3 regions of the Vulcanococcus sp. DEBay_Sum22DG08_74 genome follow, and region 2 is predicted to be linked to each of the others. Evidence: predicted binding sites of a transcription regulator. Region 2 holds the regulator's gene; each other region holds the start of a gene.
The links. The regulator NtcA, encoded in region 2, controls nitrogen genes in cyanobacteria. The targets are predictions, from matches to a motif close to GTANCNNNNGNTAC.

Region 1 (5,309 bases), on a different contig from region 2:
CGCCGAAGAGGCCGCCGATCACGGACCAAGCAATCCAGCAGGTGACCAGGGTCCAGATGGCGTAGGCCGCACAGCCCAGGGCCTGAATGCCGAGCTGGCTGAAGCCGCCGCCATTGAAGAGGCCAAGGCCTGCAGAACCGACGTCCATGCCATCAACGCCCCAGAGGCCGATGACGAGGGTGCCCCAGACGCCGCACACACCGTGGACGGAGAAGGCGCCGACGGGATCGTCAATGCCAGAGGCATCCAGTGCGGAGACTGCGAAGACAACGATGATGCCGCCGACGGCACCAGCGACCCAGGAGCCCACCAGGGTCATGTTGCCGCAACCGGCAGTGATGCTCACCAGACCGGCCAGGATGCCGTTGATGATCATCGTCAGGTCGGGCTTGCCCGAAGTCAGGGTGGAGACGATGGTGGCAGCGATGGCGCCACCGGCAGCCGCCAGGGTGGTGGTCACAGCCACGTAGGGCACGTACTGGTCCATCGCCAGCTCAGAGCCGGGGTTGAAGCCGTACCAGCCGATCCAGAGGATCAGGGCACCCAGGGTTGCAATCGACATGTTGTGGCCGGGGATGGCCTGGGGCTTACCGCCCACGAACTTGCCGATGCGGGGGCCAAGCAGCATGGCGCCCACCAGGCCGGCCCAAGCACCCACGGAGTGGACGATCGAGGAGCCAGCGAAATCAATGAAGCCCAGCTCGCTCAGCCAGCCGCCATTCCACTGCCAGGAACCGGAGACCGGGTAGATAACAGCAGTCAGAACCAGCGCGAAGATCACGAACTCGCCGAACTTGACGCGCTCAGCCACGAGGCCAGAAACGATCGTGGCGGCGGTGCCGGCGAAGGCAGCCTGGAACAGGAAGTCAACGGTGGGAACCAAGGCTCCCTCGGTCACCATCTCAGCGGTGACGGTGGGGTCAAAGAAGAGGCCGTTGAAATAAAGCCAGCCATCCACCAGGGATCCGCCGTACATCAGCGAATAACCAATGAACCAGTAGGCGGTCACCGCGAGGGCGAACACGAACAGGTTCTTGGCAAGGATGTTGACGGCGTTCTTCTGGCGACACATCCCGGCTTCGACCATGGCGAAACCGGCGTTCATGAAGATCACCAGGATCGTGGCCACCAGGAGCCACATGTTGTTGGCCAGGAACGCTGCGTTGAGCTCGGGGAGCTCAGCGGCGCGGGCCGAAAGGTTGAACACGCCCAGGCCGAAAAGAGCCAGAGGCACACAAGCCAGCCAGGTCAGCGAACGGCCGGAGGACAGTCCTCGCACCTTGCGGAGCAGAAGCTGAGGAGCCTCCAGCAAGCTCGCTTCCTGCAGGCTCTTCGACCGAGGCCGAGAGACAGGAGAAGCAACAGTCATCAAAAAGCAGTCGCTGGGTGGATGACGGATTACCGCCATTAGGTGCCAATGTTCCGCATCACAGACCACCGTCAAGGTTGCATTCGCTACCAATTCGCAAGTCCATCAGGAATTGCGCTATGGCAGCAGAAGGAAAGTGAAGAAAAAACGTTCAACGGGCCACAGTAACTATTACAAAAAAGACAAAAAAGAGGCTTTTGTTCACTCTGAACATTCTTCATCAGCTAGAAATGCTGCAGAAGGACAAAACGTTGAGTGAGCCCCCTTTGGGCCTGGCTCCACCGGAAGTAGCCCACCGCGAGGCGAAGCAACGCTCCTTCCCACGAAGCGGACAACCAGCCAACCCTTCGAGGCCCGATGACCACCATGAGCAAACTCCAGTACCGCGGCGTCACCTACGACAACGCCAACCACGAACAGCCCACCAGCGCTCCCGTTGAGCACGCCTACCGCGGCCAACATTTCGAAGCGCCCCTCCGCCACGAAGCGGCTTCAGTCGACACCGCTGTCGATCTGCAGTACCGCGGGCAGCACTACCACCACCGTCAGGCCGAGGCCGCTTCCCAGGTCAACCAAGGCTGATTCCGCCCCAAAACCAAGGCTTTTGGTTTTGGTTCGCGTTGATACATCAGCGTCCAACGCCTCCCCCTCCAATAGGGGGAGGTTTTTTTGTGGGCCATGGACATCACCCTGACGTCCGTCGGAGAGAGCTACAACCTCAAGCACCGCACGGTGATGGGGATGCTCTGGCTGCAAACCCACTTCGCCGATGAAACCTGGGACTTGATCTGCTCAGGACAGGTCAATCTGAACCGCCAGAGCAGCGAAAGCCTCTACAACGACGCCACCGCCGCAGGGGTCAGCGTGTCCATGCTCCCGAGCGTCGTCTGCTCCTAGCCAGCGCTCCTGCGCTGTTGCATCCAGCGCAGTGAGGTCCAAGTCAGGAAGACCAACACCAGGGGCAGAGCTGCCACCAAGACGAACAAGCGGAATTCATCAATACCCGGAGCCGCCGTACTGCTGAGGATCTGCTCAACCAAGTAGAGGCCGTAGGCGCCAAGCAAGAGCCACCCCTCGAGGCGATTGATCACGCCGCCACTCCAGAAAATCGGCAGGCAGGCCAAGGTCGTCAGCACCATCACTGGGAAATCACGGCGCAACAGCTCAGGGCTGACCAACAGTCCGTCCTGACCCGAGAGCAGGGCGCACAGACCCAGGATCAAGAGCTGGTTGAGCAGGTTGCTGCCCACCACGTTGCCGATGGCAAGATCCGCCTTACCCCGGTAAGCCGCCACCAGGGACGTCACCAGTTCAGGCATCGAGGTGCCAGCTGAAACGATTGTCAGACCGATCACCGCCTCACTCACCCCGAGGGTCTGGGCCGCAGCGATGGCGCCTTTGATCAGAACCTGGGAGCCCACCACCAGCAACACCAGACCCAGGGCCAATTTGACGATGGCCACGGGTGTGGTGGAGGCCCCTTCCGCATCAATGTCATCAAGACCGTCCTGGTGGTCTTCCCGCGCCGAGCGCACCTCCCAGACCAGGGTGATCACCAGTGCCGTCAACAGAGCCAGACCCGCAACCCAGGAGAAGCTCCCGGATGAGGCCATCGCCCAGGTGGCCATCGACACAGCGATGAGCAGCGGCACATCCCGCCGCACCAAGCGACTACGAACGCGTAGGGAGGTAATGGCCGCGCTGGCGCCCAACACCACCATCACGTTGAAGATGTTGGAGCCCAGAACGTTGCTAACGGCAATCGAGTCCCCGCCGGAATTTCCCTGCAGGGTCGAGAGCAAGCTCACAAACAGTTCAGGTGCGCTGGTGCCAAAGGCAACGACCGTCAGGCCGATGACGATCTGAGGAATGCCCAGCAACAAAGACAGGGCTACCGCGCCGGCCACAAACAACTCGCCCCCGCCAAAGAGGAGCAAGATGCCCGCGACGATCTCCAGAAAGGTGAGGGCGTCAGGCATGGCCAGCAGCGGACTGGCCCAATTGTGCACAGAACAGCCGAAATGTCTTCAGGCCGTTACCCCGGCACGGCCGGAGCCGCGGGCGGCGGGGCGACCGCTGGAGCAGGGGTGATGCCGGCCGGCTCAGCTTTCTCTGGAACCACCTCTTGGGGTTCTTCCACGGGGGTGGGTTCGGGGTTGGGTTCGGTCTCAGGACCGATCACGTCAATGGAGACCCGCTGGACCAAAAGGCGGTAGCGGAATTTTTGCGTCCTGTTGATGAAGTCCTGAACCGCCGCAACCTGTTTCGGGGTGGGCAGGTTGGGGCGACTCACCCGAACTGCCGCCTTGATCAAAGGGGGGTTTTGCGTCCAATCGATCTTGACGTCGGTGAGTTCTGAATCCTTACCCAAGGTGATGGTGCGTTGGCGCAGGCTCTCGGTGATGGCCCGCTCCACCTCCTGAAGGGCCTGACGCTGTTGGGCTTGTCCCAGCAGCGTCACAAAGCCACCGGTCAGCGGAATCAGCAGCAGTCCCGTCAGGAGCAGGCTCACCAGACCCATCTGACTGCGGAAGAGCTGCTGGCGCAGGCTCGCCTGGGTGGCCACCAAGGTGAGCAATCCCCCCGAAAGAATGCCCAGCAGGTTGGCGGCAAACAGCAGGGCTGCGCCCCTGGCCGGTTCCCACTGCTGAAGCGACAGCAACAGGCCCAGGACACAGACCGGAGGCACCAAGGCCACCGCAATCGCCGTGCCTGCAACGGATGACACCGCCTCCGGCTTGAGGCGGCCGTAGGTCGCGATCGATCCCGCCACCAAAGCAATGCCCAAATCCAGCAGGTTCGGCGTGGTGCGCCCCAGGACCTCATCGCCCAGGACTGGCAGGTTGGCCACCCAACCCAGGGCCGCTGAGGTCAGCACCGTGATGCCGACGCCCACGGCCAGGGTCAGCAACGCACGGCCCACCAGGGCCAGTCGTCCCTCCAGGATCGCGAAGGAGGCACTGCGCAGGGGCAGGATCCAGGGGGCAATCAACATTGCCCCGATCACCACCGCGGCGCTGTCCGCCAACAGTCCCAGGGTGGCGATCAGGCTCGCCGCAACCGTGAGCACCACATAGGACTGATCCAGGCGGGCTTCCCGCTCAAAGCTGGCCTCCAGGAACGCCAGGGGTGTGGGCTCGCCCATGGCTCGCGCAAAGTCCTGGGCTCAGGATGACCGATTCGCTAACGCCCTGCCGGCAAAGCCCCAATCGATTCGGCTCAGACGTAGCGTTTTGGCCCCATTGACAGTGGTCATGACCCCGGCGTCGACGTCCCAACGTGCGTCAAGTTTTCGCCTGCTGAATCAGATCAGCACCAACAACATCAAAGGGGATCTCTTTGGCGGCGTCACGGCCGCTGTGATCGCCCTACCGATGGCCCTGGCCTTCGGCGTCGCCTCAGGAGCCGGGGCAGCTGCCGGCCTCTGGGGTGCGGTGCTGGTGGGCCTGTTCGCGGCCCTCTTTGGCGGAACCCCCAGCCTGATCTCCGAACCCACCGGTCCCATGACCGTGGTGATGACGGCCGTGATCGCGAGCTTGACGGCCCGCAATCCCGAGCACGGGCTCGCCATGGCCTTCACCGTTGTGATGCTGGCCGGCCTCTTCCAGATCGCCTTCGGTCTGCTGCGGCTCGGTCGCTACATCACCCAGATGCCCTACACGGTCATCTCGGGCTTCATGAGTGGGATCGGCCTGATCCTGATCATCCTGCAGCTGGGACCCTTCCTCGGTCAGGCCAGCCCGAAGGGCGGCGTCATGGGCACCCTCAACAACTTGCCCCAGCTGCTGGCCAACGCCCGGCCCACCGAGATCACCCTGGCCGTGGTGACAATGGCCATCCTCTGGTTGACCCCGGCGGCCGTCAAAAAAGTGGCCCCACCCCAGCTGATTGCCCTGGTGGTGGGGACGCTGCTCTCGATCACCGTCCTGGGCGGCGGTGG
Region 2 (5,309 bases):
CAGGTTGGCGGGGTTGAAGCGCTTGGGATTCATGATCGTTCCGGGGACGTGCCGGAAGATCAGGAACTCCTGCGGGGAGAGGCGCAGGTCGTAGCCGTAGGACGAGCAGCCAAAGCTGAGAACCGGCTTTTCGCTGTTCTCCGGATCGAGATGGCGAACCAGCTGCGGCTGAAAGGGCTCGAGCATGCCCAAGGCGGCCTGCTCGTTGATCCAACGGTCGTTTTTGAGCATCAGAAACCTCGGCGCAGCTGGGTGACCTGATCGGCCATGGCCAACAGAGCGGTGGGCATGGAGGGCCCCGTCAGGATCACATCCAGGTGGGACGGCCGCTGCTCCAGGGCTGAAACGACCTCCGCCTCGGACAAGTAGCCCAATTCGACGGCCAGGCCCAACTCATCGAGCACCAACTGATCCAGCTGACCGCTCAGCAGCTGCTCACGGGTGTACGCCCAGATCTCGCGCACAGCCTCGACATCGGCCTGGGAGGCCGGCACGGGCTCAGCCAGGCAACCCGCCACGGCTGGCCTCAGCCACTGAAGGCGGCCACAGAGCCACACACTGCGCTCCAGACCCTGATCGACCCCACCTTTGAGGAATTGGCTCACCAGAACGCGGCTACCAAGCCCGGCACTGCGCAGGGCCTGACTGAACACCCCACTGAAGCTGCCGCGGAAGGGAGCGGTGTGCACCTGAAGCTGCCCCTCCTGCTGGGCCGCCAGGCGCACGCTGCGAGCGGGGGCCGACGCCGGGACCACAGCCAACGGACGCAGGTGTCCAGCACGGGGAGTGGCTGCAATGCTGGCCGTCATCGAGTGCATGGCTGCCGCTTGGGATCCTGAATGTAGCGGCGTTAGGCCGTCCGGCAAGCAACAAGCACTACCTGTAGTGCAAACACCCGTACCATCGAGGCACTGAGCCAGCCCGCGATGAGCAGCACCCAACCCAGGCGGGACGGCCGCAGCGCAACGGACCTGCGCAGCACGCGCTTCGCTTGGGATCCGATGGGCTTCGCCCTGAGCTCCGTCACGGTGTACACGGGCAAGACGGCGGTGATCTGCAGCGTTTGCTTAGAGGAGGGTGTTCCGAAGTGGCGTAAAGGCTCCGGCAAGGGCTGGCTGAGTGCCGACTACCGGCTGCTCCCCGCCAGCACCCCCAGTCGGCAGCCACGGGAGCTAATGAAACTCTCCGGTCGCACCCAAGAAATCCAACGCCTCATCGCCCGCAGCCTCAGGGCCTGCCTGGATTTGGAGGTTCTGGGGGAGCGGACCCTGCAAATCGACTGTGACGTCCTTCAAGCCGATGCCGGCACCCGCACCGCAAGCATCACTGGAGCCTGGGCCGCCTTAGCCCTCGGCCTGCAACGCCTGGAGCAGCGCGGAGTGCTGGAACGATCGCCCCTGGTGGGGCAGGTGGCGGCGGTTTCCGTTGGCCTCGTGGATGGCGCCGCACTCCTCGATCTCGACTACAGCGAGGACAGCCGAGCAGAGGTCGATCTGAACGTGGTGATGAATCAAGAGCAACATTTGCTCGAAATTCAAGGCACTGCCGAGGGCGCACCCTTCAGTCGCCAACAGCTTTCCAGCCTGGTTGACCTAGCGGAAAGCGGCATCGATCAACTGATGCAGGCCCAGAAGCAGGCCTTGGCAGAGGCAGCAAATTAGTTTCAATGGCTACAGGGCGGCCCTGGACTGATCCGTAGGTTCCAGGCAACTCAGTCGCGCTGAAATGGTCGTGGCAACGCAAGGATTCAGCCGCTACTCCCCTAGCCCTACGACCGGTACGTCAGTGATCGCACCGATCGCGGGGAGTCCCCTGCCGCCCAATGCCACGCTGCTGGATGTCATCCGGGGCCTGAGCGGTAGCACCACCGAGATCGTTGAGCGCGGCAAAACAATCTTTTTCCCCGGCGACCCCGCCGAAAAGGTTTATCTGCTGAAGCGGGGTGCGGTCCGGCTCTCCAGGGTCTACGAATCCGGCGAGGAAATCACCGTGGCACTGCTGCGGGAGAACAGCCTCTTCGGCGTGCTGTCTCTACTCACGGGCCAGCGTTCGGACCGCTTCTATCACTCGATTGCCTTTACTCGCGTCGAGCTGGTGACGGCTCCCGCCACCTCCGTCCGCAAGGCGATCGAACAAGACCCGGCGGTTGGTCTACTGCTTCTGCAGGGTCTCTCCTCTCGGATCCTGCAAACCGAGACCATGATCGAAACCCTCACCCACCGCGACATGTCCTCGCGACTGGTGAGTTTCCTGCTGGTGCTGTGCCGCGACTTTGGTGTACCCAGCAGCGAAGGAATCACGATCGACCTGCGCCTCTCCCACCAGGCCATCGCCGAAGCAATCGGATCGACCCGCGTCACGATCACCCGTCTCCTGGGCGACCTCCGCAACGACGGCCTAGTGCAAATCGACCGCAAAAAAATCACCGTCTTCGATCCGTTGGCCCTCGCCAAACGCTTCAGCTAAACGGCTGAACTGGTGGCCGATCCCAGCTGCGTTCCAAGCCACCGCAACCGATACTGATCGTCGTCGCCCAACGTCGTGTCCGGCTGGATCCTGATCCTGGCGTTGCTGATCCTCGGGGGAGTGCTCTCCACCCTGGGGGATCGCTTGGGATCCAAGGTCGGCAAGGCGCGGCTGAGCCTGTTCCGGTTGCGGCCCAAGAAGACCGCCGTGGTGATCACGGTGCTGACCGGCAGCTTGATCAGTGCCATCTCCCTCGGGCTGATGCTGCTCGTCAGTGATCGCTTGCGCACGGGGCTCTTCGAACTCGATCAGATCGAACAGCGCCTGCGGGACAGCCGCGATGCCCTGAGCTCAAGTCGCAAGGACCTGGCCCAAAGTCGGAGCGCCCTGCGCAGCGCAGAGAACGAGCGCAGCGAGGCCCAACGCCAACTCAAGGTGGTGGCCGAGCAGGCCAGCCGGCTGCAGAAGGAACTGGCTCCCCTGATGGAGCAACGCAAACAACTGGAGGCCGAGCGCGACCGCCTCAGCCGTGACATCGCCGCGAAGGATTCCGATCTCCAGCGCAACCGCACTGAGCTCGCCAAGCTCAACAGCAAGATCAAAAGCAGCAGCCAAGAGCTCGAGCGTCTCGAACGCAACCTGATTGCCCTACGTCAGGGTGATGTGGTGATCAGCAGTGGCCAAATCCTGGAGGTGGCCAAGGTGCGGATCGAGAAGCCAAGCCAGGCCCGAGACGTGATCCACGCCCTGCTGCAGCGCACGAATTTGAACGTCTACCAGCGCGTGCTGCCAGGCGAAACACCGAACCGTCAAATCCTGTTGGTGCCGCGCAGCGACATCAGCAAATTGGAGACCACCCTCAGCAAACGAGGCGAGTGGGTCGTGAGTCTGATCTCAGCGGCCAATGTGCTCAAAGGGGAGCGTCAGGTCGTGGCATTCCCGGATGTCAGACCCAACAAACGGGTGGTGCGTAGTGGAGAACAACTGGCCACCACCGTGCTGGAGGCCGATGAGCGCTCCCCGGATCAGGTGCGTAGCCGTCTGAACCTGCTCCTGGCAGCAGCCTTTACCCGAGCGCAACGTCAAGGGGCCCTGGCCAACGGCCTGCAATTTGACCCAGCACGCCTCAATCAACTGGCTGAGGCCCTCGTCAACCGCCCCCTGGGCGAGACCGCCAAGCTCGAGGCCGTCTCCAGAGGCAACAGTGATCTGGCCGACCCGATTGCCGTCGACATTCGCTGGCAGCGCCCGCAATGACTTGGATCGGACTCGATCCCGGCCGCAGCAAATGCGGCTTGGTGCGCTCTGACCACAGCACAGGCCAGGTCGACGTCGCGGCCGTGCTCTCCCCGGAAGAGTGCTTCAAGCAGATTGCGATCTGGCGAGAACGTCCGGGTCTTGAGGGTGTTGTGCTCGGCGATGGCACGGGCAGCAAGCACTGGCAGCGGCAACTCAACGACCTGGGCCTGGCTATCCAGGTCATCCCTGAAGCGGGAACCACCCTGGCCGCACGAGCCCGCTACTGGCAGCTGGAGCCCCCAAGGGGCTGGCGGCGATTGCTTCCCGAGGGCCTGAGGTTGCCCCCACGGGACTACGACGATGTCGTGGCTCAACTCTTGCTGGAGCGCCATTGGGGAACGGAGCTCAAGCGGGAACCTGGCTTGGTCGTCTTGCGCCAGCTCGCTGCCTAAAACTTGGCCCGCACGCTGAAGGCGTAGTCCCCACCCGCCTCCAGCTGGTAGTCCGTTTTCAACAGGAAGCGCAGCAACGCGTCCTGGATCAAGGCCCGGCCCAGGGAGGGCTCCACCTGCAGCTCGCCGCGGTCAAAGAACCAGGCGAACGTCCACTCGAACCCTCCAGCGCTGACCTCACCCTCCAGCACCCGCTGGCTAAAGCTTTGGCGCAGCACCCGCAATTGCGCCGTTGTCGTGGGGAGGCGACTCACGCGGACTCAGGCAGTGGGTTGCTCGACCAGCTTGGCGGCAGAGGGAGCAACAAAACCGTTGAGCCTGTTACCAGCCCGCTCAAACCCCAGGCGCTGAATCAGATCCAGACCAGCCAAGACCTCATCGATGACCTCCTCGAGCACCGGCTGTTCGGCGACGGCAAAGCGGCCGAGGACGTGGCCGACAGTGCGCTGCTTACGCTCCACCGGATTCAAGGCCGGAGCGCCAATCCCGATGCGCAAGCGGGGGAACTCTTGGCCACCGAGATGGGCAATGGTGCTGCGCAGACCGTTATGCCCGCCAGCACCGCCCGAGAGCCGCAGGCGCAAGCGACCGAGGGGGAGATCCATGTCGTCCACCAGGATCAGCATCTGGTTGGGCTCGAAGCCAAACCAATCGAGAGCAGCACGAATCGAACGACCGCTGTCGTTCATGTAGGTCTGAGGCATCAACAGACGCAGGCGTTCAGCACCCTGTCCCACCTCCGCGGCGAGGGCGTGGAGCTTGGACTGCTGCTTAAAGCTGCTGTTTTGACGCTTGGCCAGCTGCTCCAGCGCCATAAATCCGACGTTGTGGCGGGTTCCGGCGTACTTCTCGCCCGGGTTCCCTAAACCAACAACAAGACTCAGGGGAGTCATGGAGTCCTTCAACCGGCCGCTTGCTCGTCGTCGGCCTTGAGTTGAGGCTGGGGCTCAGCAGAAGCCTGGGTGACTTCCGCTTCCACCGTGTCGACCGCCTTTCGGAACTCCTGCTCGAATTCCTTCGAGGCGGACTGAAAACCCTTCAGGGTTTTTCCAAGGGTGCGACCCAATTCGGGTAAGCGCTTGGGACCGAACACCAAGAGACCCACGGCGGCAATCACCGCCATCTCAGGCAATCCGATCCCAAACACGTTCA
Region 3 (5,309 bases), on a different contig from region 2:
TCAGATTGCCCCAGCAGCCGAGGGCTTCGAGCACATCGGGCTCCAGGGGTCCGGCCTCTGGCAGCCAGGCCAGGAGTTGGGTGCAGGCCTGGGGGTGATGACAGATCCCCAGGGCGCGAATGAGGGGCAGAGAAATGCCCTGCGATTGGCAGAGGGGAAGGATCAAGGCAATGGCCTCGGGTCCGGCCATCCCCAGCCGCTCAGCCAGGCTGAGGGCAAGGGTGGGATCGGAGACCCGAGGCAGCAGAGCGCTCAGTTCTTCAGGGGTGAGGGGCTGCCGCCGCCAGCGTCCGAGCCGCTCGCTCAGAGCAGCTTCCTCATGGGGCTGAAGAAGGTCAGAGGCAGGGGCGACAGCGAGTCCCATTGATCAGCGAGCCCCCAGCTCGGCGGCCAGTTCCCGCTCCAGCTTGTCGTCGTGCTCACTGGGGAGAACGTTGGGCATCTTGGTGCGGTGGGTGCTGTAGAAGAGCATCCCGATGAAGACCATCCCGCCCACGATGTTGCCGAGGGTGACGGGGATGAAGTTCCAGACGATCACCTTGCCGAAGGACACACCGGAGCCCAGCAGGGGGCCGGCGGTATGCAGGAACTGGTTCACCACGATGTGCTCCATGCCCATCGTTTGGAAGGCCGTGATCGGCAGCCAGCAGGCCAGCAGCTTGCCGGGAACGCTCTTGCTCACCAGGGCCATGGTCACGCCCAGGCAGACCAGCCAGTTGGCGACCATGCCCCGCAGGAAGGCCAGGAAGAAGCCAGTGCTGCCAAGGGCTTCGTACTTGGTGACCACATTCAGCTTGTTGAGCTTGATGATCGTGGCGGCCACAACCTGCCAGCCCTTACCGCCGTCGGCAGCGGCCAGGGGCTCAACGGTGCCGGCGCTGGTCAGGCTGGCCCACATGATCAGGGCAACAACGGCGGTGCCGATGAAGTTGCCAATCCAGACCCAGGCCCAGTTGCGGAAGGTGGCGCTCCAGCTCGCCTTGCCGGCCCAGACGCTCATGGGCAGCAGGGCGAAGTTGCCGGTGACCAGCTCCATGCCGAAGAGGACGATGCTGGCGAAGCCGAAGGGGAAGAGCAGCGAGCCCAGGAAGGGCATCTTGCTCTGGGCGGCCACGGTCAGGGCCAGGATCACGGCGAGACCGAGGATGGCTCCGGAATAGAAACCGCGGATCAGCAGGTTCTTGACGCTGACGGTTGCTTTTTTGCCGCCGGCAGCAATCATGCCGTCGACTAATTCGTTGGGTAGGACATAGTCCATCTGTGAAGCTGTCGCGCTCATGTTTTGCTCTGCAAGTGATGTGTGAGGAAGGGAATTAACCGCTAATGCGGTTCATCAAGCGAGAAATGATGTCTTGGCTGCCTTGGGGCCTGTTGACGGCAGCTTTGTCAGTGCCACTGCTGCTCAGCCAATTCACAAACCGAGAGAAGACATCTCTCTTTTGTTGCGTCGTTGATGAAGACATGCGTCCGAAGTTGAGGGTGAGACGGTGCGATCTGATTGAGGACAGGCTTCAGAAGAAAGGAGCACCTGGTCTCAAAAATGCCGGTAAATGTGTAGTGCGGACTGCGGCTTTTTACGTCCTGGGCTTGGCGCCAAACTGTTCAATGAGAACCTCTTTCAGCACCGCTTGGATTTCACTGGCGGGAACTCCTTTGCGGTGCATCTCGCCGATTTGAGGGTTGGCACCTTGGGAGCCGCCAATGGTGATGTTGTAGCCCTCGCCCATGCCGCCATCGGGCTGTTTGGTTTTGGTTCCGGTGAGACCAATGGCGCCCATGTAGGCCTGGCCGCAGGTGTTGGGGCAGCCCGTCCAGTGGATCTTCAGTTCCTCCGGAAGGACCAATTCACGATCCAGCGCTTCAGCAGCAGCGAGGGCTTGATCCTTGGTGTTGGTGAGGGCAAAGCTGCAGTAGCTGTTGCCGGTGCAGCTGACGGTGCCAGCGGCAATGTGGCTGGGGTTCAGGCTGAAGCGCTGCAGCAGTGGTTCCGTTTCAAAGGCCTGGAGTTGAGCGCTGCTGATGCCGGTAAAGATCACGTTTTGATCTTCCGTCAGGCGCACGCTGCCGTCGCCATGGCGCTCGGCAAGGGCGGCAATGTCTTGGAAGTCTTCGGCCAGCAGGCGTCCGACGGGAACATGGACACCGGCGTAGTGCAGGTCCTGCTGCTTCTGCGGGTGGATGCCGTAGTGGGAGCGGGGTTCAGCGTCGAAGACTGAACCTGGATCTGGGGTCAGCGGACCAAAGCGTTCTTCCACCATGGCCCGGAAAGCCTCCAGGCCAACCTCGTCGAGGTACAGGCGGAAGCGACCCTTAGGGCGCTTGTCCCGCTCTCCGTTGTCCCTCCAGATCTTGATCACGGCTTCGGTGATCGCGCAGATTTGATCTGGTTTGACCCAGGCGTTCAAGGGAATGGCATAGGCATTCATCTGGGAGGAGAGGATGCCGCCGATCCAGACGCCAAAGCCCATCTCGCCGTTGCGCTCAACGGGGTGGAAGGCGATGTCGTTGTGGAGCAGGAAGTTGTCGCGTGCACCAGCGACAGCCGTATTCCACTTCCGCGGAAGGTTGGAGAACTCGGGGTTGCCCTGGTGGTTGCTCGTGAGGAAGTTTTCGAGCTCCTGGGTGTACGGGCGAGTGTCGACAATCTCCAGGGGGTCAATGCCGGCAATGGGATTTCCGGTGACGTTCCTGGGGTTGTCGAAGGCCGATTGGATGGTGGTCAGGCCAACCGCTTTGAGTTGACCCAGAATCTCGGGCAGGTCCTCCAGGAGGATGCCGCGCATTTGGATGTTTTGGCGCGTGGTGATGTCGGCGCTTCCGTTGCTGCCATAGCGAGCCACGATGTTGCCGACGACCCGAAGCTGCTCTGCGGAGATCACCCCGTTGGGAACCCGCAGGCGCATCATGAACAGCCCTGGAGTTTTGGGTCTCCAGAACATTCCGTACCACTTCAGTCGCAGCTGAAGATCCGTCTCATCGACGTTCTCCCATCCAAGTTTGGCGAACGTCTCGATTTCGCTGCCGACGAGTAGGCCGTCTTTGGCCGCTTTGTTCTGCTCAATCTTATTGAGCTTTTTACCTTCGAGCCAGCTCGGTAGTGCGCTGGGTGTCTCGTTTGCGTTGGACATCGTTGGCGTCGCCACCATGGGAAATCGGTTCAGATGAAGTCAGCAACTGAGCCGTTTCCAAAACAAAGAACGACTAGTGAGAGGAATCAAATCACTCGCCCTCTGCACTGCTTTGTCGCCGTTGTTACGGATCGACGCCGTCCAAGGGGAGTGGTGAAAAGGGTGTCAACGGATACCTAAAGGGGCCCCATCTTCCGGGTTGATGGTCTCGCTCTTCGGCCCCGCGCAGCTCAGTATTGGCGTCCGATTTCGCCCAGCATTCGCGTCGCTCCACTGCGAATCATTTGCCAGACCTTGCCCATGGCGGCGAAGTCGGCATCGAGTTCGCGCCTCCATTGCGGGGTGGGCTGCATCTCCCGGTAGCGGGGGCGTCCGTAGCTGCTCTGGGGCCTGCGGCGGGAGCTGGGCAAGGGGCGGGCAGCTGGCATCGTGTTCCTATGAATCCGGTGGATGTGACTCCATCAGCAGGCCCGGGGTGCTGGCGGTGGCCGTTGCTACCGAAGCCCTCCGCTGCTGGGCAGTCGCCCTTGTTCTTGGTGGTCCACGGCCACGCCGGTGGGCAGATTCCCCAGGTCATCACTGAGCTGCTGAACGATCTCGCCCAGGCCCGTCAGGCTCCGGTTTGGTTGCAAGCCCTCACGGCTGATCCTCTGGAGCTGCCCCAGGGGCAATCGCTGCTGTTGGTGCCCCTGCTGCTGACGCCCGGCAGCCATGCCCGCAGTGATGTGCCGGGGATCCGTGATCGGCTGCGCCGAGAAGGGCATCAGGTGTGCACGCTTCCTTTCCTCGGGGCCTGGGGCCCCTGGTTGGAGCATTTGCGCGCGCTGAATGCTCCGGCTGTGTTGCACCATCCCCTTCGGCCAGGGGTGGCGGATCGCTACCTCTCGGCCCTGAGCCGCTACTTGGGGGTGCCCTGCTTAAGTGCAGACCGAAGCGCCCCGAGCGATGCGGCGGCATTGCCCTTGGCCCTTGCGCCCAATCGGATGACGGCCCACCTACGGACGGACGTCTCCCCCTGTCTGGCGCTGCTGGAGCGTCCGGCCACCCGTCAGTTCTTGTTCAACCTCCTGCTCGATCTGCCATGACCGCTGACGTTGCCGGCAAGGTGTATCTGGTGGGGGCTGGTCCCGGTGATCCCGACCTCCTGACGGTCAAGGCCCAGCGTTTGCTCAGCCAGTGCGATGCCCTGGTCTATGACTCACTGGTGCCGCGCGAGGTCTTGGCCTTGGTGCCGGACGGTGCCGAGCAGCACTTCGTTGGTAAGCGCCGGGGCCATCACTCTGTGCCCCAACCCAGCACCAATGCCGTGCTGGTGGAGATGGCCAAGCGCCATCGCTGCGTGGTGCGCCTGAAGGGTGGGGATCCCTTTCTCTTTGGTCGTGGCGGTGAGGAGGCAGCCCACCTCGAGCGTCATGGGATCGCCGTTGAGGTGGTTCCCGGGGTGACGGCTGGGATCGCCGCCCCTGCCTATGTCGGCATTCCCGTGACCCACCGCCGTGCCGGCAGTTCCGTCACCTTCGTGACCGGTCACGAGGAGATTGATAAGCGTCGTCCTGGGGTGGACTGGCGCGGCTTAGCCCGCAGCAGTGATGGCCTGGTGATCTACATGGGCCTGCACAACCTGCCCCATATCTGTGAGGAGTTGATTGCCGGCGGCCTGGACGCCTCAACCCCTGCTGCGGCGGTGCAGCAAGGCACGGTGCGGGGGCAGAAGGTGGTGGTCTCCACCTTGGGTGGTTTGGCTGCAGCCGTTCAGGAGGCGGAGCTGGCCTCCCCGTCCATCGTGGTGATTGGCGATGTCGTCAGTCAGCGCGTTGAAAGCTGCGCCCCTGAGCCGGCCCTCGTGGAGATGCCGATTCCGCTCAAATAGGGCTGAGGGCGTCCCAGGTGCAGGGTTCGCAGGGACCATCCGCGAGGTGCTCGGCGCACCTGGGCGGAGAGCCACTGCTGATCCCGTTCCTTGAGGGCTGCTCGATCGCTTAGGTCTTCGCCGCCGTAGAGCAGGTTGATGATCCGATCTGGGTCAAGCTCCAGTTCCGCCACCTCATTCCAGAGGCCTTGGCTGGCTTGGGCATCGGCCCGGCCGATCTGTGCCTCGGCGAGGGACTGGGCCAGCAAGATCACCAGGGCCTGTTCTTTGCGGGCAGAAAAGCTGTCACTGCTGATCCCGGCGCGGCCCGG

Region 1: a site for NtcA is predicted at 1,446-1,459, ahead of QZ184_RS09615 (DUF4278 domain-containing protein). Genes of this name have one in related genera too.
Region 3: a site for NtcA is predicted at 3,291-3,304, ahead of QZ184_RS07670 (ferredoxin--nitrite reductase). Genes of this name have one in related genera too.

What each region holds. Positions count from the first base shown of each region.
Region 1 covers NZ_JAFMKL010000102.1:174-5,482, reverse strand. Annotated here, with positions in the region: gene amt (ammonium transporter) at 1-1,369, opposite strand, end outside; gene QZ184_RS09615 (DUF4278 domain-containing protein) at 1,727-1,951, shown strand; gene QZ184_RS09610 (hypothetical protein) at 2,048-2,266, shown strand; gene QZ184_RS09605 (calcium/sodium antiporter) at 2,263-3,348, opposite strand; gene QZ184_RS09600 (DUF389 domain-containing protein) at 3,405-4,514, opposite strand; partial or broken gene QZ184_RS09595 (SulP family inorganic anion transporter) at 4,624-5,309, shown strand, end outside.
Region 2 covers NZ_JAFMKL010000018.1:14,461-19,769, forward strand. Annotated here, with positions in the region: gene dcd (dCTP deaminase) at 1-231, opposite strand, end outside; gene QZ184_RS03985 (cob(I)yrinic acid a,c-diamide adenosyltransferase) at 231-809, opposite strand; gene rph (ribonuclease PH) at 927-1,661, shown strand; gene ntcA (global nitrogen regulator NtcA) at 1,726-2,466, shown strand; gene QZ184_RS04000 (DUF3084 domain-containing protein) at 2,542-3,723, shown strand; gene QZ184_RS04005 (resolvase) at 3,720-4,157, shown strand; gene QZ184_RS04010 (DUF3146 family protein) at 4,154-4,411, opposite strand; gene pth (aminoacyl-tRNA hydrolase) at 4,418-5,050, opposite strand; gene QZ184_RS04020 (TatA/E family twin arginine-targeting protein translocase) at 5,059-5,309, opposite strand, start outside.
Region 3 covers NZ_JAFMKL010000060.1:2,662-7,970, reverse strand. Annotated here, with positions in the region: gene QZ184_RS07680 (hypothetical protein) at 1-364, opposite strand, end outside; gene QZ184_RS07675 (formate/nitrite transporter family protein) at 368-1,258, opposite strand; gene QZ184_RS07670 (ferredoxin--nitrite reductase) at 1,575-3,146, opposite strand; gene QZ184_RS07665 (hypothetical protein) at 3,359-3,538, opposite strand; gene QZ184_RS07660 (hypothetical protein) at 3,665-4,213, shown strand; gene cobA (uroporphyrinogen-III C-methyltransferase) at 4,210-4,998, shown strand; gene QZ184_RS07650 (hypothetical protein) at 4,935-5,309, opposite strand, start outside.